Regions from separate parts of the Serratia sp. BNK-23 genome, predicted to be linked through region 3. Evidence: predicted binding sites of a transcription regulator. Region 3 holds the regulator's gene; each other region holds the start of a gene.
The links. Region 3 encodes PurR, which represses purine synthesis genes. Its sites were predicted from a motif close to CANGCAAACGTTTGCNTG; they were not measured.
Positions count from the first base shown of each region.

Region 1: a site for PurR is predicted at 2,148-2,165, ahead of purT (formate-dependent phosphoribosylglycinamide formyltransferase). Genes of this name have one in related genera too.
Region 2: a site for PurR is predicted at 921-938, ahead of cybB (cytochrome b561). Genes of this name have one in related genera too.
Region 4: a site for PurR is predicted at 4,226-4,243, ahead of purE (5-(carboxyamino)imidazole ribonucleotide mutase). Genes of this name have one in related genera too.

Region 1 covers NZ_CP179900.1:2,063,973-2,069,511, reverse strand. The annotation lists gene ACMGF9_RS09785 (YebG family protein) at 1-146, opposite strand, end outside; gene dbpA (ATP-dependent RNA helicase DbpA) at 235-1,617, opposite strand; gene cspC (cold shock-like protein CspC) at 1,765-1,974, opposite strand; gene purT (formate-dependent phosphoribosylglycinamide formyltransferase) at 2,221-3,399, shown strand; gene ACMGF9_RS09765 (YoaH family protein) at 3,434-3,673, opposite strand; gene ACMGF9_RS09760 (glycosyltransferase) at 3,744-4,745, opposite strand; gene pabB (aminodeoxychorismate synthase component 1) at 5,268-5,539, shown strand, end outside.
Region 2 covers NZ_CP179900.1:4,021,579-4,027,117, forward strand. The annotation lists gene ACMGF9_RS19160 (ABC transporter substrate-binding protein) at 1-733, shown strand, start outside; gene cybB (cytochrome b561) at 1,012-1,536, shown strand; gene ACMGF9_RS19170 (hypothetical protein) at 1,590-2,876, shown strand; gene ACMGF9_RS19175 (hypothetical protein) at 2,873-4,048, shown strand; gene ACMGF9_RS19180 (hypothetical protein) at 4,065-4,769, shown strand; gene pqqE (pyrroloquinoline quinone biosynthesis protein PqqE) at 4,835-5,539, opposite strand, start outside.
Region 3 covers NZ_CP179900.1:2,697,870-2,703,408, reverse strand. The annotation lists gene punC (purine nucleoside transporter PunC) at 1-29, opposite strand, end outside; gene punR (DNA-binding transcriptional activator PunR) at 153-1,097, shown strand; gene purR (HTH-type transcriptional repressor PurR) at 1,094-2,119, opposite strand; gene ACMGF9_RS12745 (YnhF family membrane protein) at 2,444-2,533, shown strand; gene sodB (superoxide dismutase [Fe]) at 2,598-3,176, opposite strand; gene ACMGF9_RS12735 (C40 family peptidase) at 3,376-4,194, opposite strand; gene ACMGF9_RS12730 (Grx4 family monothiol glutaredoxin) at 4,611-4,958, shown strand; gene rnt (ribonuclease T) at 5,026-5,539, opposite strand, start outside.
Region 4 covers NZ_CP179900.1:3,801,777-3,807,315, forward strand. The annotation lists gene folD (bifunctional methylenetetrahydrofolate dehydrogenase/methenyltetrahydrofolate cyclohydrolase FolD) at 100-966, shown strand; gene ybcJ (ribosome-associated protein YbcJ) at 977-1,189, shown strand; gene cysS (cysteine--tRNA ligase) at 1,250-2,635, opposite strand; gene ppiB (peptidylprolyl isomerase B) at 2,945-3,439, shown strand; gene ACMGF9_RS18160 (UDP-2,3-diacylglucosamine diphosphatase) at 3,450-4,172, shown strand; gene purE (5-(carboxyamino)imidazole ribonucleotide mutase) at 4,322-4,846, shown strand; gene purK (5-(carboxyamino)imidazole ribonucleotide synthase) at 4,843-5,539, shown strand, end outside.

The sequences.
Region 1 (5,539 bases), 630 kb from region 3:
AGGTTCAGCGGCGCCTGTTGCAGCCACTCTCCGAGGTTATCCGCCAGATCCAGCATTTTGTCGTAGGCGTCGGCTTCTTTCTTGCTCGCGAAAGTCATTTTTTCCTCACCGTTTCTCACCACCACATATTTAACTTCAACCGCCATGCGTGCGTCCTCAAATACTCAAATAACTGTAATTACATACAGTATAAATAGATAATGGCGGGAGGGCAAACCGCCGCCCGCCTTCGGCTTATTTCAGCAGCCGCACCTTGCAGCTCTTGCCTTTGATTTTGCCCTGTTGCAGCTGTTGCAACGCCTTGCGCGCGCTGGCTTTACGGATCGCGACGTAGGCATGCACCGGGAACATGTCGATCTTGCCCACTTCCGCCGCCGTCAGCCCGGCATCGCCGGTCAGCGCGCCAAGGATATCGCCGGGACGGATCTTCGCCTTGCGGCCGCCGTCGATGCACAGCGTCACCATCTCTGCCTCCAGCGAGCCGTTGGCCGCTCCGCTCAGCTCGGACACCGGCGCCCAATCGACGGTCATCTGCAGGTAGTCTTCAATCGCATGCGCCCGCGCCATCTCCTGCGGCGTGCACAGGCTGATCGCCAGCCCGCTCATGCCGGCGCGGCCGGTGCGGCCGATACGGTGCACATGCACTTCGGGATCGAACGCCAGTTCGTAGTTAACCACCAGCTCCAGCTCTTTGATGTCCAGCCCGCGAGCGGCGACGTCGGTCGCCACCAACACTCGGCAACTGCGATTGGCGAAGCGCACCAACACCTGATCGCGGTCGCGCTGCTCCAGATCGCCATGCAGCGCCAGCGCGCTGATGCCGCGGGCCTCCAGGGCCTCAAGCACTGTCTGACAATCGCGCTTGGTATTGCAGAACACCACGCAGGACGCGGGTTGATGATAGCGAATGGCCGACACCAGCAGCGCTGGGCGCTGATCGCGCGTGGTCTCATAAAAGCGTTGTTCGATAGCGGTCTGCGCTTCGCCATCGTCCACCTCGACGCTCAGCGGCTGGCGTTGAACACGCTCGCTGATGCGTTCGATGCCCGCCGGATAAGTGGCGGAAAACAACAGCGTCTGACGCTGCGGCGGCGTGTAGCTGATCACATCGTCGATATCGTCAGCGAAACCCATATCCAACATGCGGTCGGCCTCATCCAGCACCAACACCTTCAGCTCGTCCAGCAGCAGCGTTTTCTTGCGCAGATGCTCCTGAATGCGCCCCGGCGTCCCCACCACGATGTGTGGCGCGTGCACCAGCGAGTCGAGCTGCGGCCCCATCGGTTGGCCACCGCACAGCGTCAGAATTTTGATGTTTTGCGTGAAACGCGCCAGGCGACGCAGCTCTTTGCTCACCTGATCGGCCAACTCGCGAGTGGGGCAGAGCACCAGCGCCTGCGTGGCAACCTGAGTAACGACGATGTTATTCAGCAAGCCAATGCCGAATGCCGCCGTTTTGCCGCTGCCGGTTTTCGCCTTGGCGCGCACGTCTCGCCCTTGCAGGATAGCGGGCAACGCGGCGGCCTGCACCGGCGTCATTTTGGCGTACCCCAGTTCGTTGAGGTTGGCCAACTGTTCGGCTGGCAGAGGCAGGGAAGAAAAAGAAACTGTGCTCACGGCGATAACTCTTATATGACGAATGGAATGGCGGCGCGCCCGCAGGTTGGCGCCGAATCAGCGGTAAATGATAACAGAGATGGGCGGCGTTACGGGCTGCGGGCATAAAAAAACCCGCCGGCGGCGGGTTTCTTGGCGGCTCAGTCGTTAAATCGCAACGACGTTGGCTGCAGCTGGGCCACGTTGGCTGTCCTGGATGGAGAATTCAACCTGCTGGCCTTCAGCCAGAGTCTTGAAACCATCGCTAACGATAGCGGAAAAATGAACGAAAACGTCTTTAGAGCCGTCGGCAGGCGTGATGAAGCCGAAACCTTTGCTTTCGTTGAACCATTTAACGTGACCAGTGATCTTGCTCATTTGTGTTTCCTTTACTTGATAAACCTGCCTTGACGGCACGAGACGCGAAAACCTTGCTATATATAGGCCTTCTTTCGCCGTCGCTTATTAACGCACAATCGCCCAGGCAGGGCAAATATTTCTGCTTGTTATAAAAACAGTAAGTTAGCAACAAACCTGGCGCGGTGGCTGTGAACGCAATCGTTTTCGTATATACTGCCCGCCGATCATCAATCCGCTTACTTTCACCGATCCAGGTACGAAACTATGTTAACGATTGGAACCGCCCTGCGCCCTTCCGCCACCCGCGTTATGTTGCTCGGCTCCGGGGAGCTGGGTAAAGAAGTCGCCATTGAATGCCAGCGCCTCGGTCTGGAAGTGATCGCCGTCGATCGCTATGCCGACGCCCCCGCCATGCATGTGGCGCACCGCAGTCACGTCATCAATATGCTGGACGGTGACGCGTTGAAAGCCGTTATCGAACAAGAGCGGCCGGACTATATCGTTCCCGAAATCGAAGCGATCGCCACCGCCATGCTGGTGGAACTTGAACGTCAGGGCCACCGCGTGGTGCCCTGCGCCGAAGCCACGCGCCTGACCATGAACCGCGAAGGCATCCGCCGTCTGGCGGCGGAAGAACTTGGCCTGCCCACCTCCAGCTATCGCTTTGCCGACAGCGAAGCGGCTTTCCGGCAGGCGGTCGAGCACATCGGCTACCCGTGCATCGTCAAACCGGTGATGAGTTCTTCCGGCAAAGGACAAAGCCTGATCCGCGCGCCTGAGCAGCTGCAAAGCGCCTGGGATTACGCGCAACAGGGTGGACGCGCCGGCGGCGGCCGGGTGATCGTCGAAGGGTTGGTAAGATTTGATTTTGAAATTACGTTGCTGACCATCAGCGCCGTGGACGGCGTACATTTCTGCGAGCCGATCGGCCATCGTCAGGAAGACGGAGATTATCGCGAATCCTGGCAACCGCAGCGCATGTCAGCCACGGCGTTGAGCCGTGCTCAGGCTATTGCGGAGAAGGTGGTGAAAGCCCTGGGCGGGTTCGGCCTGTTCGGCGTGGAGCTGTTCGTCTGCGGCGACGATGTGATCTTCAGCGAAGTGTCTCCGCGGCCGCACGATACCGGCATGGTTACGTTGATCTCACAGGATCTGTCCGAGTTCGCCCTGCACGTTCGCGCGTTTCTCGGGTTGCCGATTGGCGCCATCCGCCAGTTCGGCCCTTCCGCTTCGGCGGTGATCCTGCCGCAGCTCACCAGCAGCGATGTGCGTTTCAGCGGACTGGAAAATGCGCTGCACGGGCACAACCAGCTGCGCCTGTTCGGCAAACCGGAGATCGCCGGGCAACGTCGTTTGGGCGTAGCGCTGGCGACGGCGAACACGACGGAACTGGCGGTGGAGCAAGCGAAACAAGCCGCCGCCGCCGTGACGGTCAACGGCTGATACTCACGGGGCCGCTTGCGCGGCCCCGATAACGTCAATAGTCTTCGTCTTCTTCAGCATCGTCATCCCGCGACGCCTCCGGTGCGGCCTCATGTTGCTCGTCTTCGTCATCGAACAATACCGCAACCTGAGCACCCTGATGCTTCTCGCGAATTTCCTGCGCAACGCGAGCAATGGCCTCACCGCTGCTCATGCCCTGCTCCATCAGTTGATGGATGCGATCCGCCGCTTCCTGCTGCTCCGCGTGATTCAGTAATGGCATACCTGCATGCATGTGTCGTTCTCTCCGGCAAAAGGGAGAAGGAGTATACGCGCTAACGCGGCGGATCCCAACGTCTGGTGCGTCAGGCCGGTTGCGAACAGCCGTTATCGTTGCGCCACTGCTTCAGGCGATGCCGCCACAGCATGACATGCCACCCCTGCTTCAGGCCGCGCGCATTGGCGAACATCGCTCTGTCGATACCGCGCTGATAGAACTCTTCGGTGATCTGACTCTGAGCGGCCGGTTCCGGCTCGCGACGAATGCTGTGGCAAATGCCCAGCGCTTCGCGGGTGATTTGCCAATGGAAAGCCGGACGAATGACGATAGTGCCCGCATAGCGCTGGTTGAGCCGCTCCAGCATGTCGACGATTTTCATATAGTGGCGTTGATACTCCACGTTCGCCTTACCGATGCGACGACGATTACTGATCGACTTGTCGTGCACCCGTTGACGGTACAGCGGCGTACTTAAATATTTGACCCGTTTGGCATTAAACATGACTTCTGTCGTCCAGGGAATATCCTGGTGATGTAACCCCGGCTCGAAATAAAGCCGATGCTGGCGAATAAAGTCGAGGCGATATATTGCCAGCCATACAACGTGAATAAACTTTCGCGATTTCAGCGCACGTTCAAACCACTGCACGCCACTGATCACATCGGTGGTACGCAAACGCGCCTCGGGAAAAATCGGCTGCAATTCATCTTGGCTGGTGAAATAGCGCTCGCCATTACATTGCATCACGTCTAATTGGTGTTTTTCCGCCTGTTCCAGCAGCGTGGAATACATCTCCGGCGCCAGCAAGTCGTCGGCATCGGGAAACGCCACATATTTGCCTTGGGCAACGGCAAGCCCGGCATTACGCGCGTTAGAAACGCCGCCATTGGCCTGATCGATCACACGAATATGCGGATGTACCGCCGCGTAACGGTGCGCGATCTCTCCTGAACCGTCAGTGGAACCATCGTTGACGATGATCACCTCCAACCGTTGCTCGCGCTGGGCCAGCAGCGAGGCCAGGAAAGGCTCCAATAATTCCCCCGCATTGTGCATCGGGACGATCACGCTCAGCATTAACGACATAGTCAGCTCTTCAATGATAATGTAACAAAATAATAATTTTATTTTTCTAAAAGACTCATTCGGCCTGCGTAGGCTTGGGATAGGCGTGAAACACTGCAAATTCCCGCGCTGGCTAATGGAACCGAACTGGCCTTTCTTTCTCAAACCCGCGCCAGAAAAGCGCTGAGTAATTAAGCCATTAATTCTAAAAGGCGGCGACGTTGCTAAAATCGGGCATAGCAACATCTCCCCCGCTTCTAATAACAAGCAGAAATAATAAATTTATGAAATTAACGAATCTTTTTTTATATTTCTCGGGTATTGCGCCCTCGATGAATAGGCTTCCAGTGCATTTGACGTTAAATTTTTAACATATCGAAGTATAATCAATGGCGCAAAAAATGCCTTATTTAAGGTTTGTTGAGCTGCTGTTTATGTGAACTGTGCTTCATGTCGTGCATGGCAAAACATGCATGACGTGGCTGTCTATGGCACACTAGCCGCCAGATATCGCCGTCCTCACAGCCAGGTTTATTGACGTTCATGAGCGTAACCGCCCCAAACATAAAATCTTTGCCCTACAGCCGCCGTGCCCTGATGACGCTTTTCGCCCCGCTTTCATCGCAGCCTTGGGCGATGCTGCTGCATTCGGGCTTTGCCGACCATTCGCACAACCGCTTCGATATCCTGGTCGCACAACCGCGCGTGACACTCACCACCCGGGGTGCCGACACGCAAATCGAAAGTGACGGCGTCACCATTCAGTCGCAGGAAGATCCGTTCTCCTTGCTGCAGCAGCAACTGGCGACGCAAGG
Region 2 (5,539 bases), 1.3 Mb from region 3:
GAACGTCGGCTATCTGGCGTTCAACACCCAGAAAAAACCGTTCGACAACCTGCTGGTGCGCCAGGCGCTGAGCTACGCGGTAGACAAGAAAGCGATCGTCGCCGCCGTGTTCAAAGACAGCGGCACCCCGGCCAACTCGCTGCTGCCGCCGGGCATGTTGGGCTACAACGATAAACTGCCGGAGTACGCCTACGATCCGCAGAAGGCGCGCGAACTGCTGAAGCAAGCCGGGCTGGAGCAGGGCTTTGAGACCGATATCTGGTCGATGCCGGTACAGCGCCCCTACAACCCGAACTCGAAGCGCATCGCCGAGATGATTCAGAGCGACTGGGCGAAGGTGGGCGTGAAGGCCAAGATCGTCACCTGGGAGTGGGGCCAGTATCTGGCCGGGCTGCGCAAAGGTGAGCAACAGAGCGCGCTGTACGGCTGGGTGTCCGACAATGGCGATCCGGACAACTTCGCCACCCTGCTCGGCTGCGCCGGCGTGCAGAGCGGCGCCAACGTGGCGCGCTGGTGCGATAAGGATTATGACAGCCTGATCCAGCAGGCGATCCAGGAGAACCAGCCGCAGGCGCGCGCCAGGCTGTATCAACAGGCGCAGGTGATCTTCGCCAAACAGGCGCCGTGGCTGCCGCTGGCCACCGGCAAAGTGTTCTACGCCACCCGCAGCAACCTGAGCGGCTACGTGGTGGACGTGAACGGCAGCGACTTCGCCAAGGCCAAATTAAACTGATCCCAGGCGCCGCGGCGAGAGCTGCGGCGCTACCCGCCTCATCGCTTAATAAGCTGCCAGCCTCTGAACCTACCGCGCATTAACTTCACAACTTACGATGCTAACTGCCTCCCCTGTCGCCAGGCACTTAACCCACTAAATTCATAGCTTAATAAGCGGCGTAATCCCTGGCATTTTGCTTAAACTGCATGCAGGCGCTTTCCTCGCCTGTAACATTTAGTTACCATCGGCACACAGACCCTTTAACATCAAAAGGTAACCCGGTGCAGAACACCTATATGCCGTGGCAAATTCGCCTGCACTGGCTGGTGGCGATCCTGCTGGTCATCACCTGTGTCACCATCGAGCTGCGCGGCTATGCCGAACCGGGCAGCGCCCCCTGGTACGCGCTGGTTGTCACCCACTTCAGCTGCGGCGTGACGGTGTTTGCGCTGATGCTGGCCCGCCTGCTCCTGCGCCGGCGCCACGCCTCGCCCGCCATCGCGCCCAAACCGCCGAAGTGGCAAACCGGCCTGGCGCACCTGACGCACGCCCTGATTTACCTGCTGCTGCTGACGCTGCCGGTACTGGGGGTGTATTCGCGCTATCTGGGCGGCAAGGAGTGGTATCTGTTCGGCCTGTCGATGCCGTTCGCCGACGTGGCCGATCGGCCGCAGGCACGAATGATTATCGGCTGGCACAAAACGCTGGCGTCATTCGGCTACTGGCTGATCGGCCTGCATACCGCCGCCGCGCTGTTCCACCACTATATCGTCAAGGACAATGCGCTGGTGCGCATGCTGCCGCTGATGAAAAAACGCTGAATACCCGGCGCCAGGGATGAATTTTCGGGCCACGCCCACTGACAGGGAATGACATGCAAACCCAATTTTTTAATGTGACCGTCGAACAATGCGCCTGCCAGCAGACGGCGCCCGACAATCTGGTGAGGCTCATCGCCTCCGGCCAGACGTTCTTTTTTTACCGCGACGACTTCAGCGACAGCGAAAATCTGCTGGCCAGGCTCGCCGCCGGCGATCGGGTGAAGATCGGTGCCCACCGCCTGCAAGACGGCAGCTACTGGCTGCACTGGCTGCTGCACGGCACGAAAGGCCGGCTGGAACCCGACAGAACGCTGAAATACAAGCTGAAATACTTTGCCCTGCTGCTGCTGGGCGCGGTGCTGGCCGGCGGTTTCCCGGCGGCCTTTTTCATCATGGACGGGGAAGATTCCTGGCTGACCATCGTCCTGTTCTTTATCGCCATCATCGCCGGCCTTATCGGCATCGGCATGGCGCTGTTCGTCGGTTCGGAGCTCCTGCTGATCGGCCACCGCGGCCGCAGGCGCCTGCTCCGGGCGCTGGATCGCGTGCTGCAGGGGCAAGACATCACGCCGCCCGGCTCACTCAGCCTGAAAATCCCCGGCATCAAATACCGGGCTGTCCGCGCAGACGCTGTGCCGGCAACCGCACCGCTGCAGACCGCGCCCCTCCTCCCGGACGGCGTCGAGACCTCCGGCATCGAGACGGTCAACGCCCTGAACTACGAACTCTGCCACTATGAGATCCCGCGGCAGGTGCAGTATTTGGATACGTATGCGTGGCGTCAGAAGGAGACGCACTTCGCGTTGACGACCCGCGCGCTCAATGTCCCCAATACCAAACTGCATCCGGTATTTCGTCGGCAACATCCGCTTTTCATCGCCAAAGGCGATCCGCTGCAGGTGCTGTATTGCGAGAACGACGTCATTCCCGAGTTGCCCAAAGTGCGTGGGATCATCAATCATCGCGATCGCCAAACCTATCTCATCGGCGGCAGCCGCTACTTCACCGAAGCCGGTCTTAACCTGTGCGCGCGCGTTGTCTTCATTTTTGGGGCAATCGTGGCGTGTTTTGTACTCGGCATGATGGTGGTGGATAACGCCGATACCCCGGCCGGCTTTCACCTGGATGCCTGGACCCTGAAGCGTCTCGGCAGCGAATTGCCGCCGATTATTCTGCTGCTGATGCTGATGGTCAGCGGCCTGGCGCTGTTGATCGAGGGGTTCGCCCAGATCTGCCGCCTGTACTCTTTTGACCAGCACCGCACGTTTAAAACGTTTAAATACCTGAGAAATCTGCGCCGCAGTTTATGGCGGCAGGCTCAGGTGACGGAGCTGAAATGATGACGTTAGCGCTTTATAAAAGACCCCTTATTATCCTGACGCTGTTTTTGGCCAGCGCGCTGGGCGTCTATTTGCTCGCCCCTGAGCAACGCTATGCGCAGTGGCAATGGACTCAGGGCGACCAGGCGTTGCCGACAATAGCCCGTTACGATCTCATCCACAGCTACCCGGCGCAGGACGGCGCCCTGCTGCTCACCAGCAAAAGAAGTGAAGACCGCGCGTACAATAGCTTTTACGGCTGGGCGGCCAACTACCTCAGCCAGGTGCTGTTTGCCGGCCCCAAAGGGTTACAGATGCTGGGGGAACTCGACGACTTGATCCACGATGCGGTTTGCGGCGAGCAGGAGTGCGTGCTTTTTCTCTCTAAGGGCCGCAGGCTGGTTGATGTGCAACGGGGCACCATCGGGGCGCTGATCCCCTGGCCGGAGGGCGACGACAACCGGCCTTCCTTTGTCGGCGGCAAACTGGTGGCGCAACCGGGAAAACGCGCGCTGTATCTCATCAGCACCGAAGGCGTATTCTACAGCCCGGACTTCGGCGCCCATTGGCGGCAGACGCTGGATCTGCCGGCGCTGCTGGACGCGCGGCAACTGCTGGGCTTTGAGCGCGGCGAGGAGGACTCACCGACGGCTTACGCCTCCGGTAAGCGCAAATCCGTACCCGAGATCTTCACCGCCGTTGATGGCGATCGCGTGCATTTCTGGATGAACCCGGTGCTCGGATCCGGCGCGTTACACATCGCCGTTAACGGTAAAACCGGCGAGGTGATTGAACTGCATTGGCTGCTGGTGCGCGTGGAGGAAAGCGCGCAGGCTCCGGATGGCGGCATCTACCTGATCGCCCAAACGCTGGACAGAGGAGTGTATCAGCTTCTGCGTTATCAATCCGACGGGCAGTTGAAGGTGCTGCTGGAGACCGGCGATAAATCGCTGTATCAGCTCTGGGCGGGCAACGATAAGCTGGTCGCCCAAACGGATAACGGCGATGCCCGTCTTTCGCTGATTTTCGATCTGCGCTCATCCGAAGTGCGCTACCGACAGCCGTTGGAGTACCGCTACAACGGGCGCGACGACGCACGCCAAACCGTGATCGAACCGGAAAGCCACTATGGCGATGACGGGGAGACCCCGGCGCTGCCCTACTTCATTCGCTATCGCTCCACCACGCCGTGAACATAAGGAACTTGCCATGCTGTTAGGTTATGGCGCCGGCGTCGCCGGCCTGCTGGCGCTGTTATTGGCCCTGCTGCTCGCCGGCATCCTGCTCGCCTGGTGGGGCTGGCGATATGCCGCCGCCCGCTGCGGCCGCCCGCGCCCGCCGCTTTCCTGGGGCGGCTATCTGTTGGCCTCGGCGCTGGCGATCTACCCGGTAGCGTTCGCGCTGATGCTGATCGACATTGCCATCCAGGATCTCAAGAGCCAGCGGGCGGAAGAACGCTGGAATCGGCGCAGCTACCTGACGCTCGAGGCGGCCAGGCCGTTCGGCGAAATCACCCTGCCAAAGGGAAGCTGGGTAAACCGGCAGGAGCCGCGCCAGCCCGGCACCGAAGACAGCCCCATCACGATGGACGGTGTAACCGCCGTGCGCTTCCCTCAGCCGCAAAGCGTGGCCGGCGTGCCGATCATCGCTTTTGAGGTTTTACCGCCGGTGATGGAGCTGGCAGATGCGCATACCTTCACCCGTCCAACCGGCCAAAGGGCGCACTGCGAAGCCGGTTGGCTGGTCTCTTTCTCTTTGCCGTCGGATCAGCCGGCCCCGCAGTGGGAGGAGTGGCAGGCCGGGCTGCCCGCAGCGGCGTTTCGGCCCAGCGGCTGGCTCTTTAAGGAGTGCTTCTCCGGCAGCCCTATCGCAGTACTGACCTTGCAGCACGGCGAAGTCAGGGTGCTGCCTTAAGCGTTAGACCGTGGCGTAATTTTCAAAAGGCCGTTCCGGCAGATCTCAGTGAAGACAGCACCACGCTATCCCTTGAAGATCAGTCGGGAGTTGGTCTGATTGCGAAAACGCAGCTGATCGATACCGATCTGCGAGTGATTCGCCGCTTCACGCGCCGCCAGAATGGTGCCGTGGTGCGGCGATTTGCCGCACACCGGGTCGGCGTTGTCGGCGTTGCCGGTCAGCATGAACGCCTGGCAGCGGCAGCCGCCGTAGTCTTGCTCTTTCTCCGAACAGGACCGGCAGGGCTCCGGCATCCAGTCATAGCCGCGATAGCGGTTAAAGCCGAAGGAGTGGTACCAGATATGCTGCAGATCGTGCTCCAGCACCGACGGAAACGTAATCGGTAACTGACGGGCGCTGTGGCAGGGTAACGCCATGCCTTCCGGCGTCACGCTCATGAAGATGGCGCCCCAACCGCCCATGCAGCCTTTAGGCCGCTCCTCGTAGTAATCCGGCGTGACGAACAGCAGGTTGGCCAGTTTGCCGTCGGCGGCCATGCGCTCGCGATAGCGTTTCACCACCGCTTCTGCCTCGGCGATCTGTTCGCGGGTCGGCAGCAGCCCTTCGCGGTTCAGGTGCGCCCAGCCGTAGAACTGGCAGGTCGCCAGCTCGACGTCGTCGGCATCCAGCTGGATCGCCAGTTCGATGATGCGGTCGATCTGGCCGATATTATGGCGATGCAACACGAAGTTGAGCACCATCGGATAGCCGAGCGCCTTGACTGCCCT
Region 3 (5,539 bases):
TAGAACATAAAGCCAAAAGAATTTCGCATGGTATTTCTCGTTAATATTTTAGTGTCGCAGGTTTTTAGCGCCGGCCAGTGTATCCGGCTGGATCTCTGCTTGTGAAACGGTAATATTTGCAAAGTGCTGTTAAAAAAATTGAAGGCAAAGCGATGTGGTCTGAATATTCTCTTGAAGTTGTTGACGCGGTCGCGCGCACCGGCAGTTTCAGCGCGGCGGCGCAGGAGCTGCACCGGGTGCCGTCGGCGGTGAGCTATACCGTGCGGCAACTGGAACAATGGCTTGCGGTGCCGCTGTTTGAGCGGCGTCACCGTGATGTGGAGTTGACGCCGGCCGGCGCGCTGTTTATCAAGGATGCGAGAGTTGTTATCAAAAAAATGCTCGACACCCGTCGCCACTGTCAGCAGGTGGCCAACGGGTGGCGCGGCCAGCTGAATATCGCAGTCGACATCATCGTCAAACCCCAGCGCAGCCGCCAGCTGGTGCTGGATTTCTACCGCCATTTCCCCGATGTTGAACTGATGCTGCAACCCGAAGTGTTCAACGGCGTTTGGGATGCGTTGGTGGACGGCAGGGTGGACATGGCGATCGGCGCCACGCGCGCGGTGCCGGTCGGCGGCGGCTTTGCCTTCCGCGATATGGGCTACATGAACTGGCTGTGCGTAGTCAGCCCACAGCATCCGCTGGCGCAGCTGGCAGGGCCGTTAAATGACGATCGGTTGAGGCCGTACCCTGCGCTTTGTCTGGAAGACACCTCGCGCAATCTGCCCAAGCGCGTCACCTGGACGCTGGATAACCAGCGGCGGCTGGTGGTGCCGGACTGGACATCGGCACTCGACTGTCTGTGCGCCGGGCTGTGCGTCGGCATGATGCCGGCGCATCGGGCGCTGCCGCTGGTGCAGCGCGGTGAGCTGAAGGCGTTGCAGCTGCAGCAGCCGTTTCCCGCCAGCCCTTGCTGCCTGACCTGGCAGCAGGATAAACCGTCGCCGGCGATGAGTTGGCTGCTGGCGTATCTGGGCGATGGCGAGACGCTGAATCAGGAGTGGCTGAGCGAGGCGGCGCCGGAAGCCGTGCAGGCTTCCGGCTCAGGGGATTAGCGGCGGTAGTCGATGAACGGACCGTCGGCGACCGAACGGCGTTCCACCAGCTTCGGATGCACTTCGATCACCTGCGATTCTTCGCGCTTGCTGATGATGCGATCCAGCAGCATGGTGAAGGCCATTTCTCCCAGGCGCTCTTTAGGCTGGTGAATGGTGGTCAGCGCCGGAGTGAAGTAGCGGGCGTTGCGCACGTTGTCATAGCCGATCACGGAAATATCCTGCGGCACTCGCAGCCCCAGCTCATCAGCGGCGCAGATGGCGCCCATCGCCATGATGTCGCCGCCGCAAAATACCGCGGTCGGCCGCTGTTTTTGCGACAGGATTTGGTGCATCGCCTTGTAGCCGGACTCCGGCTCGAAGTCACCCTGGACGATCCACTCTTCGCGAATGTCGATATGCGCTTCCTGCAGCGCCTTCATAAAGCCCTGATGACGGCCGCCGCCGGTGTTGCGCGACAGCTGGCCCGGGATGGCGCCGATATCGCGGTGACCGCGCTCGATCAGGTAACGGCCGGCCAGATAGCCGCCTTCGAACGCGTTATCGATGATGGTGTCGGTGAAGTCGCCGCGCGCAGCGCCCCAGTCCATCACCACCATCGGGATATTACGGTAGTCCTCCAGCATTCCCAGCAGTTGATCCGGGTATTCGGAACACATGACCAGCAGGCCGTCGACGCGCTTTTGCGCCAGCATCGCCAGGTAGGCGCGCTGCTTGTCCAGATTGTTGTGCGAGTTGCACAGGATCAGGGTGTAACCTTTGCTGTAGCAGCTGTTTTCCACCGCCTCGATCACTTCGGCAAAATAGGGCGCTTCGCTCGAGGTGGCCAGCAGACCGATAGACTTGGTGTGATTGACTTTCAGGCTGCGCGCCACGGCGCTCGGCGAGTAGTGCAGCTCTTTGATCGCGGCCCACACGGCCGCTTTGGTCTCTTCGGCGACGAAACGAGTCTTATTGATGACGTGCGAAACGGTGGTGGTGGAAACGCCCGCGCGTTTGGCCACATCTTTAATCGTTGCCATGTAAGGAATGACTCCTGAACTCACATGTTTACAGCATGTAAGTGTGATGTTAATCGTTTGCCTACGTAGATCCTTCTCCAGAGAAGCGAAAACTGAGTTTTTAGTGTGTTGAAGTCTTCAGCGCTTAATCAGGAGGGGCATGGATGCCGGTACGCAGTTGTGAACTGCGAATTTTGTCGCATATTGAACAAAAGTGGAAGAGGTAATCGAGATTATAAACCGGGAAATGATAACAAGATTTTATCGGCGAACTGTGGGAAAATGATTTGACGTACTAATTGTGCGCCTTTTATCCTTAGGAAAGCCCATTTTAAAGGAGTTGTCATGGATACCGATCTGAAGATGTCTCTGTTCACTACCGTCGGCGCGTTGGCGATGATCATCGCTTTCAGCTTTGTCGCCGCGTTGAACTGATCTCCCGCCGGTTTTAAAAAAGGCGCAGCCTGGCTGCGCCTCGTCACTTCGGCAAGGCCTGCGTTTACGCCAGGTTTTCCGCCGCAAATTTCCAGTTGACCAACGCCCAGAAGTTTTCCAGGTATTTTGGACGCGCATTGCGGTAATCGATGTAATACGCGTGTTCCCACACGTCAACGGTCAGCAGCGGTTTATCTTCACCGGTCAGCGGAGTTGCCGCGTTGGAGGTGTTGACGATCGCCAGCGCGCCGTCCGGTTTTTTCACCAGCCAGGTCCAGCCGGCGCCGAAGTTTTTCACGGCGGCATCGGTGAACTGCTCTTTGAACGCAGCGAAAGAGCCGAAGGATTTGACGATCGCCGCCGCCAGTTCGCCCTGCGGTTCACCGCCGCCCTGTGGCGACAGGCAGTGCCAGTAGAAGGTGTGGTTCCACACCTGCGCGGCGTTGTTGAACACGCCGCCGTTGGAGGTCTTGATGATCTCTTCGAGCGATTTGCCCTCGAACTCGCTGCCTTTCACCAGGTTGTTCAGGTTAACCACGTAGGTATTGTGGTGTTTGCCGTAGTGGTATTCCAGGGTCTCGGCGGAGATGTGCGGCTCGAGCGCGTTTTTCTCATACGGTAATGCAGGTAATTCAAACGACATTGCTTCCTCCTTTACAGCGCCACTTTCTTCCCGCCCAGGCGGGAGCCAGATGGGCCGTTTTTTATTGTGGTCATTCAATCTTAACAATTTTCATCATAAAAAACAGGAGGAAAAGCGAGAAATGCGCGTGGGGGAGTGCGATGGGCGATAGCTTGAGCAGGCGGTTGCGACCGGGGCCGCAACCGCGCAGAACAGGGAATTAACGGATGGTTTTCGGCGTCACTACGCGGCGTGCGCCGATGTAATGGTTTTGCCAATAGTCGTTGTCGAGCTGGCTGATGCGGATCTCTTCGCCGGTGCGCGGCGACTGGATGAATTTGCCGTTGCCGAGATAGACGCCGACATGGTCCGCCACGCCGCGGTTGTTGATGCGGAAGAACACCAAATCGCCGCTTTCCAGTTCGCTTTTCTTGATCGGCGCCGCGTCGCGAAGGTGATACATTTCGTTGGCGGTGCGCGGCATCTTGATTTTCACCACGTCCTTATAGGCGTAATAGATAAGGCCGCTGCAGTCGAAGCCGGTGCGCGGCGAGCTGCCGCCCCAGCGGTAAGGCTTGCCCATCTGATCCATCAGCTTGGCCATCGCGGTCTGTTTGGCATGCTGGTAACGTTTTTTGTGCGCCGGGCTGAGTTTTAACGGCTTTTCTTCACGCGCCAGTTTGGCGGTGGCCATACCGGCGTCGCGGTGGCGGCCATAGCCTTTTTTATAGCCCTTTTTCGGCGGGGTGACTTTAATCTTGGCGGTTTTCTGCGCTTTGGCCTTGGGTTTGGCGCTGACGATCTTTTTCGCGCTTTTCTCGCTTTTGGCCTTGGCGGTCTTGGTTTTTTTCTCGGGGGCCGTCACTTTGGCTTTTTTGGCGGCTTTATCCGCTTTCTTTTTTCTGCGGTCATCGGGCCGCGCTTCATTAGCATGGCTTTTACGCTGCTCGGCGGCAACGCGCGCCTGTGGCGCAGCGTGCGCCAAATTGAAGAAGAGCTGCGTAAACAGCAGCGCAAAGAGCGTAAGAATTAAACGCATGTCGACGTCACCAACCTTGGCCCCGAAACGGATATCGAAAGAGTTACAGTATTCCCGAACTTCACCATATAAAACAGCGAAGAACTCATAAATAATAATCCATATTGTGAGAAAACGTTAATGACATTTTTTTTGGTTTAAAATCAGCCTGTTGATGTATAAAAAAGCGCCAGGCGACGGTGGCGGATATAATTAAGCCGCGCCGGCATCGCGGCGCAATATATTAGTGAAATGGTCGGATTAAAAATGTTATTCTCAACGTATGTTTTGACCGGAATGACGTGGCCGGTGAAACGCGATCGGCGGCGGGCGAATATCCTTGCAAAAGATGGCGTTTTCTTGCGACTGTTCCAGCCGCTACAATAGCCCGCGTGATGCATGTTGTAGCCATGAAATGTGGCTTGAGGAAGCAATAAATGACGACGACACTTGAAAAAATTCAGCACCAGATCGCTGAAAACCCGATTCTGCTTTACATGAAAGGTTCGCCAAAGCTGCCGAGCTGCGGCTTTTCCGCGCAGGCTGTGCAAGCGCTGTCCGCCTGCGGCGAGCGTTTCGCCTATGTGGACATTTTGCAGAACCCGGATATCCGCGCCGAGCTGCCAAAATACGCCAACTGGCCGACGTTCCCGCAGCTGTGGGTAGATGGTGAGCTGGTCGGCGGTTGCGATATCATCATCGAGATGTATCAGCGCGGCGAACTGCAGCAACTGATCAAAGAAACGGCAGAAAAGTATAAAGCGCAGGAAGACCAGCAGTCTTAATCGACGGGCTTGCGATGATCGCGTAACGGGCGGCGCCAGTGTAACTGGGCCGCCTTTTTTGTTGGTTTTATTCGGCGAGATCGCCGGCGGGCAGCGGCCAGCCGCCGAGACGTTTCCAGCGGTTAACCAGCTCGCAAAACAGCAGGGCGGTTTGCTCGGTGTCGTACAGCGCGGAGTGCGCCTGGCTGCTGTCGAACGGCATGCCGGCGGCGATGCAGGCTTTGGCCAGCACCGTTTGCCCCAGCACCAGGCCGCTCAGCGCGGCGGTGTCGAAGGTGGCGAACGGATGGAACGGGTTGCGCTTCAGGCCGGCGCGTTCGGCCGCGGCCATCAAAAAGCTGTGATCGAAGTTGGCGTTGTGCGCCACGATAATGGCGCGATTGCAACCGCGATCCTTGAGCCCTTTGCGCACCGCTTTGAAAATGGCGTGCAGCGCGTCATATTCGCTGACCGCGCCGCGCAGCGGATTGTGCGGATCGATGCCGTTAAACGCCAGCGCTTCCGGCTGCAGGTTGGCGCCCTCGAAAGGCTCCACGTGGAAGTGCAGGGTTTCGTCCCGCTGCAGCCAGCCGTCCTCATCC
Region 4 (5,539 bases), 1.1 Mb from region 3:
GGCAACGGCGGCGAGGGTGATTCTGCGCCTGACAGCGCGCTCAGCTTCTGACAGAATAGCGGCATCCCCGCTTTTCTTAATTGATGGATTTCCACACTGATGTCAGCAAAGATTATTGATGGTAAAACGATTGCGCAGCAGGTTAGAAACGAAGTGGCTGAGCAAGTGAAACAACGTCTGGCGGCCGGCAAACGCGCCCCAGGCCTGGCGGTTGTGCTGGTCGGCGAGAACCCGGCCTCGCAAATTTACGTCGCCAGCAAGCGCCGCGCCTGCGATGAAGTCGGCTTCCTCTCCCGCTCCTACGACCTGCCCGCTGCCACCAGTGAAGCCGAGCTGCTGGCGTTGATCGACCAGTTGAACGCCGATGAGGAAATCGACGGCATTCTGGTGCAGCTGCCGTTGCCGGCCGGCATCGATAACGTCAAGGTGCTGGAGCGCATCCATCCGGATAAAGACGTCGACGGCTTCCACCCCTACAACGTCGGCCGCCTGTGCCAGCGCGCGCCCAAGCTGCGCCCGTGCACGCCGCGCGGCATCGTCACCCTGCTGGAGCGTTATAACATCGATACCTACGGCCTGAACGCCGTGGTGGTCGGCGCCTCCAACATCGTCGGCCGCCCGATGAGCATGGAGCTGCTGCTGGCCGGCTGCACCACCACCGTCACCCACCGTTTCACCAAAAATCTGCGTCACCACGTCGAGAACGCCGATCTGCTGGTGGTGGCGGTCGGCAAACCGGGCTTCATCCCGGGCGACTGGATCAAACCGGGCGCCATCGTGGTGGACGTCGGCATCAACCGTCTGGAAAGCGGTAAAGTGGTGGGCGATGTCGATTTTGACGCCGCCAGCGAGCGCGCCGCCTACATCACCCCGGTGCCGGGTGGCGTTGGCCCGATGACCGTGGCTACACTGATCCAAAATACCTTGCAGGCCTGCGAGGAATATCACGACGTTCAACCTAAATAAGTAAGGCAGTATGGAAATTTTCAATCTGGACAATCATCCCCACGTCGAACTGTGCGATCTGCTGAAGTTCCAGGGCTGGTGTGAAAGCGGCGGCGCCGCCAAAGAAGTCATCGCCGAAGGGCTGGTGAAAGTCGACGGCAAGGTCGAAACCCGCAAGCGCTGCAAGATCGTCGCCGATCAGGTGGTGGAGTTCAACGGCGGCAAGGTCATGGTTAAACCCTAACCTGCAGCCATAGAAAAAGGCGCTGAATTCAGCGCCTTTTTTGTTTTCACTTCGGCCGGCTTACTTACGGCGCCAGGTGGTGCCCTGCGGCCCGTCTTCCAGCACGATGTTCATCTCGTTCAAGCGATCGCGAGCGGCGTCCGCCAGCGCCCAGTCCTTGGCGGCACGCGCTTCGTTACGCTGTTTGATCAGCGCTTCGATCTCCGCCACTTCACCGTCGTCAACCTGTGCGCCCCCTTGCAGGAACTGCTCCGGCTCTTGCTGCAGCAGGCCGAGCACTTTCGCCAGCTTGCGCAGCTCCGCCGCCATGCCGTTGGCCGCCGCCATGTCTTCGCTCTTCAGGCGGTTAACTTCGCGCGCCAGATCGAACAGCGCCGAGTAGGCTTCCGGAGTGTTGAAGTCGTCGTCCATCGCTTCGCGGAAGCGGGCTTCGAACGCTTCACCGCCGGCCGGCGCGGCATCGGCGTCGGTGCCGCGCAGCGCGGTATAGAGGCGCTCCAGCGCGGTGCGCGCCTGCTTAAGGTTCTCTTCGCTGTAGTTCAGCTGGCTGCGATAGTGCCCGGACATCAGGAAGTAACGCACCGTCTCCGCATCGTAATGGCCGAGCACGTCGCGGATGGTGAAGAAGTTATCCAGCGATTTGGACATCTTCTCTTTGTCGATCATCACCATGCCGGAGTGCATCCAGTAATTGACGTACGGGCCGTCGTGGGCGCAGCTCGACTGCGCGATCTCGTTCTCGTGGTGCGGGAACATCAGATCGGAACCGCCGCCGTGGATGTCGAAGTGGGTGCCCAGCTGTTTGCAGTTCATGGCGGAGCATTCGATATGCCAGCCCGGACGGCCCGGCCCCCATGGCGACTGCCAGCTCGGCTCGCCCGGCTTGGACATTTTCCACAGCACGAAGTCCATCGGGTTGCGTTTCACGTCGTCGATCTCCACGCGCGCGCCGGCCTGCAGCTGATCCAGATCCTGACGCGACAGCAGGCCGTATTGCGGATCGCTGTCGATGGAGAACATCACGTCGCCGTTGCTGGCCACGTAAGCGTGATCGCGATCGATAAGGCGCTGCGTGATCTCGATGATCTCGGCGATGTGCTGGGTCGCGCGCGGCTCTTGATCCGGGCGATCGATCAGCAGCGCGTCGAAGTCGGCATGCATTTCCGCCAGCATGCGTTCGGTCAGCTGGTCGCAGGTCTCATGATTTTCCGCCGCGCGGCGAATGATTTTGTCGTCTACGTCGGTGACGTTGCGCACGTAGTTCAGCGAATAGCCGAGATAGCGCAGATAACGCGCCACCACGTCGAAAGCGACAAAGGTACGACCGTGGCCGATGTGACACAGGTCATAGATGGTTACCCCGCACACGTACATGCCCACTTTCCCGGCATGAATGGGTTTGAATTCCTCTTTTTGACGACTCAGGGTATTAAAAATCTTTAGCATCGGGAGATTCCGTGGTGTGCGTGATAACAAAAAAGATAACCGGGCTTCAGGTTTTACGCCCGGTAGCGTATTGAAACCTGAAGCCTGATCTATTGCAAGGTTAAGGCCAAGCTTTGCTGACTTCACGCGAATAAAATGCGCGAAATTCGCCGGCCGGCGCAATTGTTATAATATAACACAAATGCAATTACCACAGACAGTGCGCGGTTGAGCCGCTGCTGACTCGCTGGGGCGGATATGTTATAAGGGCGGTCTGAATGTTCACTCGCTTTACGTGACGTCTCACTTCACCTTGTTAGGATTAAAACTATGGTTACTTTCCACACCAATCACGGCGATATCGTTATCAAGACCTTTGCTGACAAAGCGCCGGTTACCGTTGAAAACTTCCTGAACTACTGCCGCGCCGGTTTCTACGACAACACCATCTTCCACCGTGTGATCAACGGCTTCATGATCCAGGGCGGCGGTTTCGAGCCGGGCATGAACCAGAAAGCGACTAACGCGACCATCAAGAACGAAGCCAACAACGGTCTGAAAAACACCATCGGCACCCTGGCAATGGCGCGCACCAACGATCCGCACTCCGCCACCGCACAGTTCTTCATCAACGTGGCTGACAACGACTTCCTGAACTTCCGCGGCGAAAACGTGCAGGGCTGGGGCTACTGCGTGTTCGCTGAAGTGGTTGAAGGCATGGACGTGGTCAACAAGATCAAAGGCGTGAAAACCGGCCGCAGCGGCATGCACCAGGACGTACCGGTAGAAGACGTCGTCATCAACAGCGTGACCGTCAGCGAGTAATCGCGGCTGCATGAGTACGCTGTTCATCGCAGATCTGCACTTGTGCGCACAGGAACCGGCAATCACTGCCGGTTTTCTGCGTTTTTTACGGCGCGAAGCGGTGCACGCCGACGCGCTGTACATCCTCGGCGACCTGTTTGAAGCCTGGATCGGCGACGACGATCCCGAGCCGCTGCACGCGGAGATCGCCGCGGCGCTCAAAGCGCTGCAACAGGCCGGCGTGCCCTGCTATTTCATCCACGGCAACCGCGATTTTCTGCTCGGCAAGCGCTTCGCCCGCGCCAGCGGCATGCAGCTGCTGCCGGAAGAAAAAGTGCTGGAACTGTACGGCCGCAGGATCCTGATCCTGCACGGCGACACCCTGTGCACCGACGATCAAGCCTATCAGCAATTCCGCCGTAAAGTGCACAACCCGCTGATTCAAAAATTGTTCCTCGCGCTGCCGCTGCGCTGGCGACTGAAGATCGCCGCCAACATGCGCGCTCGCAGCCAGCAATCCAACCAGTACAAGTCGGAAGCCATCATGGACGTCAACCCGCAGGCGGTCGAGCAAACGATGCTGCGCCACGACGTGCACTGGATGATCCACGGCCATACCCATCGCCCGGCGGTGCACCGGCTGGCGCTGAGCAACGGCGAAGCCCATCGCGCGGTGCTGGGCGCCTGGCACGTCGAAGGATCGATGATCAAAGTCAGCGCCGACGCCGTCGAGCTGATCCAATTCCCATTCTGAGTTCCGCGCAGGCGCGCGAGTGAAAATTCGCGCTTTCGCCGGTGAAAACCGGCGACGCAACCGTTTTCCTCGCCGTGCGCTCATGGTATGCTCTACGCCCTCATTCGGCCCTCAGCCGACGCCAGACAAATCACAGGAGCCTTACACCCATGGGAGCCAACGCCGCTTCAGCCGCCAATGCCGGGGCTAAAATCGCAATTGTAATGGGATCGAAAAGTGACTGGGCCACCATGCAGTTCGCCGCCGAAGTCCTGACCCAGCTCGATGTCCCCTTCCATGTCGAAGTCGTTTCCGCTCACCGCACGCCGGACAAGCTGTTCAGCTTCGCCGAGCAGGCTGCCGCCAACGGCTTTGACGTGATCATCGCCGGCGCCGGCGGTGCGGCGCATCTGCCGGGCATGCTGGCGGCGAAAACCCTGGTGCCGGTGCTGGGTGTGCCGGTGCAAAGTGCCGCGCTGAGCGGCGTAGACAGCCTCTACTCCATCGTGCAGATGCCGCGCGGCATTCCGGTGGGGACGCTGGCGATCGGCAAAGCCGGCGCCGCCAACGCCGGGCTGCTGGCGATGCAGATCCTGGCGCTGCACGACGCCGCGCTGGCGCAGCGTTTGGCGGACTGGCGTCAGGCGCAGACTGAAGACGTTTTGAACCACCCCGATCCGCGGGAGGACGCATGAAGCCGGTTTGCGTACTGGGCAACGGCCAGCTGGGGCGCATGCTGCGCCAGGCCGGCGAACCGCTGGGCATCGCCGTCTACCCCATCGGCATCGATGCCGAACCCGAGGCGGTGCCGTATCAGAACAGCGTCATTACCGCCGAGATCGAACGCTGGCCGGAAACCGCGCTGACGCGCGAGCTGGCGACCCATAGCGCCTTCGTCAACCGCGACATCTTCCCGCGTCTGGCCGATCGCCTGACGCAAAAACAGCTGCTCGACCAGCTCGGCCTGGCGACCGCGCCGTGGCAGCTGCTGGCGAGCGCCGCCGAATGGCCGCAGATATTCGCTTCGCTGGGCGAGCTGGCGATCGTCAAACGCCGGGTCGGTGGCTATGACGGCCGCGGCCAGTGGCGCTTGCGCCCGGGCCAGGAAGCCGAACTGCCGGCCGACGCCTATGGCGAGTGCATCGTCGAGCAAGGCATCAATTTCTCCGGCGAAGTGTCGCTGGTGGGCGCGCGCGGCCACGACGGCCGTTCGGTATTCTACCCGCTGACCCATAACCTGCATGAAGACGGCATCCTGCGCACCAGCGTGGCGCTGCCGCAGCCCAACCCGGCGCTGCAGCAACAGGCCGAGCAGATGCTGGCGGCGATCCTGAACGAGCTGAACTACGTCGGCGTGATGGCGATGGAGTGCTTTATCGTCGGCGATC